DNA from 3 places in the Paenibacillus sp. USHLN196 genome. Region 2 is predicted to be linked to each of the others. Evidence: riboswitches for the same ligand, from Rfam matches in the RefSeq annotation. Region 2 holds a riboswitch; each other region holds the start of a gene.
What was found. A riboswitch is a leader RNA that binds a small molecule or an ion and turns the genes downstream of it on or off. The one in region 2 is predicted to bind S-adenosylmethionine.

Region 1 (3,284 bases), on a different contig from region 2:
GATCTCCCTGACCAAACATGGCAAAGATGGTTTGCAGAGCTGCCATGCCTGAGCTACAGGCAAACCCTGCATCACCGGATTCCAGCGCTGCGGCTGCTTCTTCCAACACTTTGCGGGTTGGATTGGTTGTACGAATATAATCAAATCCCGTGCTTTGTCCAAGCTTCGGGTGGCGAAACGCAGTGGATTGATAGATCGGAAAGTTAATGGCGCCTGTTACCGGTTCATTGATGGACCCAATTTGTGCTAAGCGGCTTTCGATTTTCAACTTGTTGTTGTCTTCCATTGCTGCATCCTCCTGTAATCTCGATTAGATTTGCGGGCCAATATCGTAAGGTGTTTCTTGATACACATAGTAATTGAGCCAGTTAGAGAATAATAAGTTGGCATGAGCGCGCCAAGTAGCCGGTGGCACACGAGAAGGGTCGTCATTGGGATAATAATGTCTAGGCAATGCGATATCCAAACCTTTGGCTGCATCCCGGTCATACTCCCACTTTAATGAGAACGGGTCATACTCGGCATGTCCTGTGGCAAAAATCTGTTTGCCGTCTTTGGTAGCAACCAGGAAGATCCCCGCTTCCTCGGATTCAGCCAAAATCTCTAAATTCTCATTCTTTTCAATATCTTCGCGTCTCACTTCCGTATGACGGGAATGTGGAACGTTGAACACTTCATCGAATCCACGCAGCAACGGAACATGGGGTTTATTGATGGTATGTGGGAAAACCCCAAAACACTTTTCATCTAGTGCAACCTTGGGTACGTCAAAATGATGGTATAAACCTGCCTGGGAGGCCCAACATATGTGCAGGGTTGATGTCACATTTGTTTTGGTCCATTCGAAGATCTCCTGGATTTCATTCCAATAGTTCACGTCTTCGAAATCCATCTGCTCCACAGGAGCACCCGTGATAATCATTCCATCGAAACGGCGGTGCTCAATCTCATCAAAGGTTTTATAGAACAGATCCAAATACTCCTGAGACGTATTCTTCGACGTATGGGATTTGGGATGTACAAGAACGACATCCACCTGAATAGGCGTGTTTCCCACCAGACGAAGCAATTGTGTTTCGGTCGTTTCCTTTGTGGGCATCAGGTTTAATATAGCGATACGGAGTGGACGAATATCCTGCTGGTATGCAGAAGTTTCATCCATGACGAAGATATTCTCTCCTTCAAGTACTTCTTTTGCTGGCAGAGTATCAGGTATTTTGATTGGCATGGTAAATCTAACTCCTCCTTGTGCATAGATAGATGCAGCAACCCCTGGCTTGATGTCTTCACATCAATACAGTTATAGACTGCCTTGAGCTTGTAAAAACATTGAATTGCTCTTTCATCCAACGTTACAAACAACCTCAAGTTCCTTAGCGAAAATCACTGCTGAGAAGTCGGGGCATATAACAAAGACCTTCCTCGGATTTCGAGAAAGGTCATATGTAAAAAAGATATGCGCCTCTCTCATCTCTCAGTTACAACAGTGCCACTTGACACTTAGTCGCTGCAAGAATTAGCACCGTGCGGTATACCGCCGGTTGCCGGGTTTCATCGGGCCAGTCCCTCCACCTACTCTTGATAAGATTTCGCTGTATTAGATTGTAATTAAATATGGTTCACCGTCTACTTTATTACATTAATGCCCTCACGTCAAGATGCAGTTCGATGTCTGCTTCCCAGATCGGAACCGTTCATCATCCGTTGTCATACACTGCCTCAGGGCGCGAAATAGACACATTTTTGCGCTTGAAAGCACCTTGTACCAGCGGTATACTAAACAAGGTGTTATAAACCCTTATGTGAGAGGTGACATATTAAATGGATGGCGACCCGAGGCCTGACTGGCAGCCGAATTCCGACAAACTGCATAGAGAATTGACATCAGAATGCCGGCAGCGGGACGTGACTTCCGTTTGAGTATATAGTGAACGCAGCCCTGATCTCCAGGCTCCGCTGCCGACCGGCTGATTTGTTCTTTTTGCGCCCATAATGATAATATCCGCCAAGTTGGCGGGTGCAGAAGGAGTAGATTAACGATGAAAATCCGGTTGGTAAACAACGGTGTATTTATTCCGGTGGACGACATTCAGCAGGCGCTGACTCCACCAGCGGAAGGATTTTACTGGATTGATGCAGACGTAGACGATTTGGCGGTACTTCAGCCGCTGTTCTTGATGCATGATCTGGCTGTGGAAGACTGTCTTAGTGACGAAGAACAACGTCCGAAGATTGAAATCTATGAGAATCATTATTTTATTGTGATTAATAGCATCCGTTTCGATGATGAAGAGATATTTCTACGTGCGGTCAACCTGTTTCTCGGCAGACATTTCATTATTAGTGTTACAAAACAGAAGGTCAGCGAATTACGCACATTAAAACCCATCCTGTGGGAACAGGAAATCAGTACACCCGATCGTCTCCTGTATCTGCTGGTTGACTTGATTGTTGACAATTATTTCACCGTAGGTGACCGAATTGAAGCTCGGATCGAGAAGCTTGAGGAAGATATTCTGATGCACACCAAAAAGTCTCATCTGAATGAAATCATCGGGCTGCGCAGTGAGATTCTGTGGCTGAAAAAAGTGCTTGGACCTCAGAAAGAGGTCATTAACACCCTTAACAAAAAAGATCTGCGTCTCATTGATGATCAACTGCAAAAATATTTCAGTGACATCTATGAGAATGCCGTAAAAATATCTGAAACCTTTGAAACCTACCGCGACCTGATGGGTAACTTGCGAGAAGCCTATCAATCCAGTATTGCGAACCGGGCGAATGAGATCATGCGCGTGTTTACCGCGATTACTACGGTTTTCATGCCGCTGACGGTCATTACCGGTATATACGGTATGAACTTTACGAATATGCCAGAACTTAACTGGAAATACAGCTATTTTGTTGTGATTGGCCTGATGGTAACACTGGGCCTGAGCATGTTCTTTATTTTCCGTAAAAAAGACTGGGTATGAACTTCTATGAAATAACGAAGACGAAGCGCTCCTTCTGGAGGAACGCCTCGTCTTTTTTTCATTTCCGATCATTAACCAACATGCCGCTCTGTCTCTGCGTGCCGACGAAAGCGGATTCGAATCATGCGCAGTCTTTCATAGACCTGCTCCAGACTTCCTCCGTCGGGCTTCTCTCCTCCATACACTTTATGTAATACCGGCTTCAGGAACGTATCTCCCAGCTCCTCATACGCACTCCACACGGCCTCTTGTTCGTTCTCTGGCATAACTGCCAGCTCCACATCCAGAAGACAATCGGTGTCATAACCT
Region 2 (3,284 bases):
TCACGATCACACACTATTGCGCTTCGGTGGGCATTCGGGATTTATTTCGTACGAAGAAGATCAAGGTCATTATGTACGCCTTTCTGCCAGTAATATATCTAACAGCATTAATGCCGAAAACCGTGGATGAAACTTTTGCACTGGGTGATATGTTGGGCAATCTATCCGTGCTTCTTTTTGCCATTTTACCTCTGTTGCTGCTGTTAATAAGTCTGATTCGCAAAAAGGGAGGCAAGCAAGCATGATTCGTATTTTTATGCTTTTACGTGTAGCCTTTGCTTTGTCCGTTCTTCTGGTAATATCCGGATGCTGGAGCAGTAGGGAGATCGAGGAACTAAGTGTCTATGTTGGTCTCGGGATCGATATCGCGAAAGAAACGGAATTTGAGAAGGACATCGCTGCCCAGGGAGGAAAGTATCCAAAGAATAATTATATAACGGCTACCGTGCAGATTGCTCCTGGCACGGGCGGTTCGAACAGTAAACAGGGCGGACAATCCGGTTCACCTGCTTCGGGAAAGACTTCCTATTCCAATGAACAGCTTACTGGAGATTCGTTGCTGCAAATCTTTCGTCAGTTTGCACTAAGGCGAGACCGTCCACTTATCGGACATCATCTAAAGGTCATCGTTGTCTCCAAGGATATTGCCAAAAAGTATGGTCTGGACCAGCTACTGGATTTTGTACTTCGGGATAACGATATTCGTCCAAATTGTCTGGTACTGATAAGTCATCATCGCGCCGTGGATGTCCTGACTTCGGATGATCCCTCTCGGATTCCAGCATTTTATCTAACAGGAATTACCGGTAATTCATACTTGTCCAACAAAATCCTTGACCCTGTTTTGCTCTCCAAATTAGATGCCCAAATGCAATCTGGTTCCAGTTTCTTGCTCCAGAATGTACTATACTCCAATGGAGAGGGCAAGTTCTCAGGTGGCAGCATATTCGATGGGAAAACAACCAAGTTTATTGGAGAACTAAGTCAAACGGATCTGGAAGGTTTATCGTGGCTCAGGCCTAAGGAAAGAGGAGGCGTCTTGAAGACTTACAACAAAGAGGGATTCACTGTTGTATATGAAATGAAAAAGAAGAAAACAAAAGTAATTCCCAAGGTTGTTGGCAATGATATTTCATTCCATGTAAAGACCCAATCCGAAGGCTGGTTAATGGAGGATTGGCGTGCTCCCGAAAGAGAGGAAAAAGGGGCTTATCGCGGGGAACTGGAAAAAGAATTTGCTGAACTGGCGGAACAACAGATTCGTCAGGTGTTATACAAGCTGCAGCATACCTACAAAGTGGATGTTGCGGATTTTCGGGATAGCTTACGTATTAAAGAGCCCAAAACATGGAAGAAAGTCAAAGATGATTGGGATAACATTTTTAGTACCGTGCCAATTACGTACGATGTGAAGATTAGCATTACCAATCCGGGATCTTCCACCGAATAGCGATGTATTTCATTTATGATTTAAATGTTGACACATTCATGATAGATCGCTATATTTATAAAAAATCATTTTCTTATCCAGAGAGGTGGAGGGACTGGCCCTTAGAAACCTCAGCAACAGATCTGAAGGATACTGTGCTAATTCCAGCGGGTGAAAGCCTGATAGATAGGAGCGTTTGTTTTTATTTGTCAGTAACGGCGCACTCTTTAGGCAGAGTGGGTCTTTTTTGTTTTTTCTGGATGAAGAAGTAGGGGAGCAGCAGGTATGGAGAACAACAACGACAAAGGGCATTTTCAGCGGAAAATGCAGGCACGGCATGTGGTCATGCTCTCTCTTGGTGGAGTGATTGGAACGGGATTATTCCTCAGCTCAGGTTACACCATTCAGCAAGCGGGACCACTGGGTACCATTCTGTCCTATCTGATCGGAGCGATCGTCGTATATTTGGTGATGCTCTGTCTTGGTGAACTCTCGGTTCACATGCCAGAGACGGGAGCATTCCATAGTTATGCAGCCAAATATATCGGACCGGCAACGGGCTACACGGTGGCTTGGTTATACTGGTTAACCTGGACTGTTGCGCTTGGCTCCGAATTCACAGCCGCCGGATTGCTGATGCAGCGCTGGTTCCCATCGGTGAACGTATGGATATGGAGCGCGCTCTTTGCCCTGATGATTTTTCTGTTTAACGCTTTAACGGTGAAATTATTTGCGGAATCCGAGTTCTGGTTCTCATCTGTAAAAGTAGTAACTATCGTAATCTTCATTATTATCGGTGGCGCAGCCATGTTTGGGTTCATACCCATGGCGGATTCTGAACCGGCTCCATTTCTATCGAATATTACCGCATCCGGGTGGTTCCCTCATGGGGCTACAGCGATATTGATGACCATGCTTGCTGTAAACTTTGCCTTCTCAGGCACCGAGTTAATCGGCATTGCCGCCGGTGAGACGGAGAACCCCGAAAAGACGATACCGAAGGCTATTCATACAACGCTGTGGCGTTTGGTTATTTTTTTCATCGGAACGATTGTTATCTTGTCTGCTTTGCTACCGATGTCGGATGCCAGTGTACTGCAAAGTCCATTTGTAGCGGTAATGGAGCGGGTGGGTGTACCGTATGCAGCAGACATTATGAACTTTGTTATTCTGACGGCGATTCTCTCTGCTGCCAATTCAGGCCTGTATGCTTCGTCACGGATGCTCTGGTCTCTGGCTGATAAAAAAACGATCTCTCCGTGGTTTGCCAAATTGACGAAACGCGGGGTGCCATTGAATGCACTTCTGATCAGTATGGTTGGTGGTGCGCTGGCTCTGCTGTCCAGCATCATTGCGCCAGGTACCGTGTATATAACACTGGTTTCCATTTCGGGTTTGGCTGTTGTTGCGGTATGGATGAGCATCAGCGCTTCCCAATACATGTTCCGCAGACAATATATCCGGGAAGGCCATGCGGTCAAAGATCTGGTGTACCGTACTCCACTATACCCGGCGGTACCGATTATCTCATTTATATTATGCCTGGCTTCATGCATAGGTATTGCTTTTGATCCTACGCAGCGAATTGCGCTGTATTGTGGGGTTCCGTTTATCGCAGTATGTTACGCAGCTTATTATCTGACAGAACGTGTGAATAAGAAAAGAGGACAAGTACATGACGCAAGCACAACAGAATAACCCCATAGAAGAGATCCTGCGTGAACATTCAGTCATGATTCTGGACGGAGCGCTGGCAACCGAACTTGAACAGCATGGATGTGATCTGGACGATCCGCTCTGGTCTGCTCGCGTATTAATTGAGAATCCGGATGTTATCGTTCAGGTTCATACGGAT
Region 3 (3,284 bases), on a different contig from region 2:
TGATGTACATCATTGGACAGGTGGACTTTGTTTGATGTCAGGGGGATCAGGGCAACCTATGGCAAGCAGCGTTTATACGTTTACTCCGGAATGAATTAGCATTATGTATTAAAGTGATGAATCTTTATGGATCAGCAGAGTGGAAGAGGAGGTTATATATGCTGCGAACGTTGCTCGGAGAAAAGCCGCGTATAAATGAAGGCAAATTGAAGGAAGCGATGGACTCAATGGCGCATACGCTTGAGCTATTTCAGCGACAGATGCACGTGGATCATGATCCTACTCACGACTATCGTAAACTGTATGTGTGGACACAGGGACTTATCTCTTCCCTGGATGAACTGGAGCAAAGCTGCTTCGCCGCTGCTCATTTTCGGCAAAAGGTCGTTGCAGGTTCTACGGATGATATGACACCGACTGAAAAAGCCGAGTATGCTCGGTATGTGTATTTCTACAAAGATGGCTTCATTCGCTGCTTTGCCATTCTGGATAAAGTCGGCACCGTATTGAATGAGATATTCCAGCTGAATACCTCAAATACAAAAGCGCATTTTTCTTATTTTACCGTGTTAAGGCAGTTCGACTATGCGAGGGAGCATCATGATCTTGCGTTGCAATTAATACAGATCAAGGACTCTTATCGTGAACCGATGAGCAAGCTGCGCAAACGACGTAATATGGAGATTCACTACATGAACTCCGAAATGCATGATGACCTGTGGCAGTTACATCAGACCCTGCAAGGTAAAGTGAAATTGGAGGATCTGAATCAGCATGTGCAGGAAATGCGTCAGGGCGTGGATATGGTCTGTGAAACGTTAACAGCTTCTTATAGTTATATCAATAAAATATGGCAAAGAAATAATTCCCTTTGACAAATCGGAATACTTGGAATATACTGAGTTTCAATTAGAATGTTACAGTGACAAAGATACTGATATTTCAAAAGTTACGTTCACATTATAAGCATAAACTACATGAACTTATAGAATCCTACAACAACATATTTCTTATCGAGAGCGGCGGAGGGACAGGCCCGATGAAGCCCGGCAACCGATTTGTAACGACATGTGTCATTCGTTATAGATGTTAGGTGCTAATTCCTACAAAATGGTGCAAGACACGATTTTGGCAGATGAGAAGGTATATTCTTTCACGTAAAGAGCCCTCTTTGTATCTGCAAAGGGCTCTTTTTTTGTATGTATAGGGGAGTTTTCCTTTAGATCGGGTAAAGATACATGTAGGTGGTTGGAAAGGGGCAAGTGCGATTGATTGAATTAAAAGGTTTAACGAAAACGTACGGCAAAGGGGCAAAATCTACAACGGCACTATCCGAGCTGAATTTGAGCATCCAAAAGGGTGAAATCTACGGAGTGATCGGCCATTCTGGAGCGGGTAAAAGTACACTGATCCGTTGCATTAATTTGTTGGAGCGCCCTACGGAGGGTGAAGTATGGGTAGACGGGATTAACCTGACTGAACTGAACAAAACCGAATTGCAGCAACAGAGACGCAAGATCGGTATGATTTTTCAACACTTTAATCTGTTATCCTCGGCAACGGTGTATGACAATGTAGCTTTTCCGTTAAAGCTTGTGAATACACCCAAGGAAGCCATTGATCGCAAAGTGAAGGAAATGCTCGCCCTGGTTGGTCTGGAGCACCATAGCAGCAAATATCCGGCTCAATTATCGGGTGGACAGAAACAGCGTGTAGGGATTGCAAGAGCACTCGCCAGTGATCCGAATGTACTCCTATGTGATGAGGCCACCTCGGCGCTTGATCCGCAGACGACGAATTCGATTCTGAAGTTATTGCTCGACATTAACGAAAAGTACAATCTCACGATTGTGCTGATTACACATGAGATGCACGTCATTCAGAATATTTGTGACAAGGTAGCTGTCATTCATCAAGGTGGCATAGTGGAACAGGGACCTGTAACCGAAGTATTCCTGAAGCCGCAGCATGCCATTACACGGGACTTTATGATGCGTGATCATGAAGTTGGACTTGCCCTTGAAGAGACTGCTTTGGCGAATGCAGGCTTGGAATTACAGGCAGGTGCTGCTTCCAAACTTGTGAAGATATCCTTTCTGGGTAACAAAACGTATGAAGCGATTTTATCCAGAACGGTACGTAAAACCGGTGTGGATTTTGCCATCCTGCAAGGTACGATCTCTACGATCAAACAGGTTCCTTATGGGCAGCTGACCGTTCGGTTCGAAGGCGATACCAATGCGATTGACCGGACAATATCAGAATTATCCGCAGAGGGACTTGATGTGGAGGTGCTACGTTAACATGGATTTTTCAACAGTACGTTGGGAAGAGATCGGTAAAGCTTCCATAGAGACACTGCAAATTCTGGGTGCATCAGGCTTATTCACTATAATTATTGGTTTGCCACTCGGGGTATTGCTATTCATGACAGCAAGATCCGCATCAACACAATCACGCGTGGTCTATTCTATTCTGTCGTTGATTGTGAACATTTTGCGATCAGTTCCGTTTATCATACTGATTGTCGCTCTTATTCCATTCACTCGTTCGCTGGTTGGTACAGCCACAGGAGTTCTCGGCGTTATACCGCCACTTGTCATTGCAGCCGCTCCTTATTTCGCCCGCTTGGTGGAAACAACACTGCGTGAAGTAGATCGTGGTGTCATTGAAGCAGCACAGGCGATGGGTGCATCGACCGGACAGATTGTAAGACGGGTGCTATTGCCTGAGGCACTACCTGGTCTTCTTGCTGGGATAACCATCACTATCGTTACGCTTGTATCGTATACGGCGATGGCGGGTATGGTTGGCGGTGGAGGTCTGGGAACGCTGGCAATCAACTATGGTTACTTCCGTTATCAAAATGAAATTATGATCATTTCCGTTGTATTTATGGTCATCTTAGTTCAGATTCTTCAGATGGCTGGAGATCGCTTGGTTACATTTTTCACCAGGAAATAACACATAGATAACATGATGGATATGCATTTTTGCGGATGCCACATGAAAAAAATGATTAGAGAAGGGGTTTTACACATGAAAAAATGGTCTTTTGCTCTACTTAGTCTTATGCTGATTGCGGTTCTTGCCGCGTGCGGAAACAACAAGGACGCCGACAGCGGCGCAGACAATGAAGGAGGAGCTCCGCGTACAGTAGAATTGAAAGTGGGAGCTTCACCTACACCGCACGCAGAGATTTTGGAAAGCATCAAGCCTGAACTGGAAGCACAAGGTATTCGTTTGCAAGTCGTTACATTCAATGACTATGTACAACCCAACCA

Region 1: it holds a riboswitch for S-adenosylmethionine, as region 2 does, so the genes downstream of both, metA (homoserine O-acetyltransferase MetA) here and mmuP (S-methylmethionine permease) in region 2, are expected to answer to the same signal.
Region 3: it holds a riboswitch for S-adenosylmethionine, as region 2 does, so the genes downstream of both, WFI24_RS23905 (methionine ABC transporter ATP-binding protein) here and mmuP (S-methylmethionine permease) in region 2, are expected to answer to the same signal.

What each region holds. Positions count from the first base shown of each region.
Region 1 is NZ_JBBCYH010000004.1:228,356-231,639, reverse strand. It holds gene WFI24_RS10960 (PLP-dependent transferase) at 1-286, opposite strand, end outside; gene metA (homoserine O-acetyltransferase MetA) at 311-1,228, opposite strand; SAM riboswitch class I at 1,465-1,588, opposite strand; gene corA (magnesium/cobalt transporter CorA) at 2,040-2,975, shown strand; gene WFI24_RS10945 (HRDC domain-containing protein) at 3,047-3,284, opposite strand, start outside.
Region 2 is NZ_JBBCYH010000012.1:182,236-185,519, reverse strand. It holds gene WFI24_RS25500 (GerAB/ArcD/ProY family transporter) at 1-245, shown strand, start outside; gene WFI24_RS25495 (Ger(x)C family spore germination protein) at 242-1,450, shown strand; SAM riboswitch class I at 1,521-1,622, shown strand; partial or broken gene mmuP (S-methylmethionine permease) at 1,715-3,125, shown strand; gene mmuM (homocysteine S-methyltransferase) at 3,105-3,284, shown strand, end outside.
Region 3 is NZ_JBBCYH010000011.1:74,745-78,028, forward strand. It holds gene WFI24_RS23900 (Cthe_2314 family HEPN domain-containing protein) at 159-875, shown strand; SAM riboswitch class I at 1,008-1,142, shown strand; gene WFI24_RS23905 (methionine ABC transporter ATP-binding protein) at 1,269-2,303, shown strand; gene WFI24_RS23910 (methionine ABC transporter permease) at 2,305-2,964, shown strand; gene WFI24_RS23915 (MetQ/NlpA family ABC transporter substrate-binding protein) at 3,040-3,284, shown strand, end outside.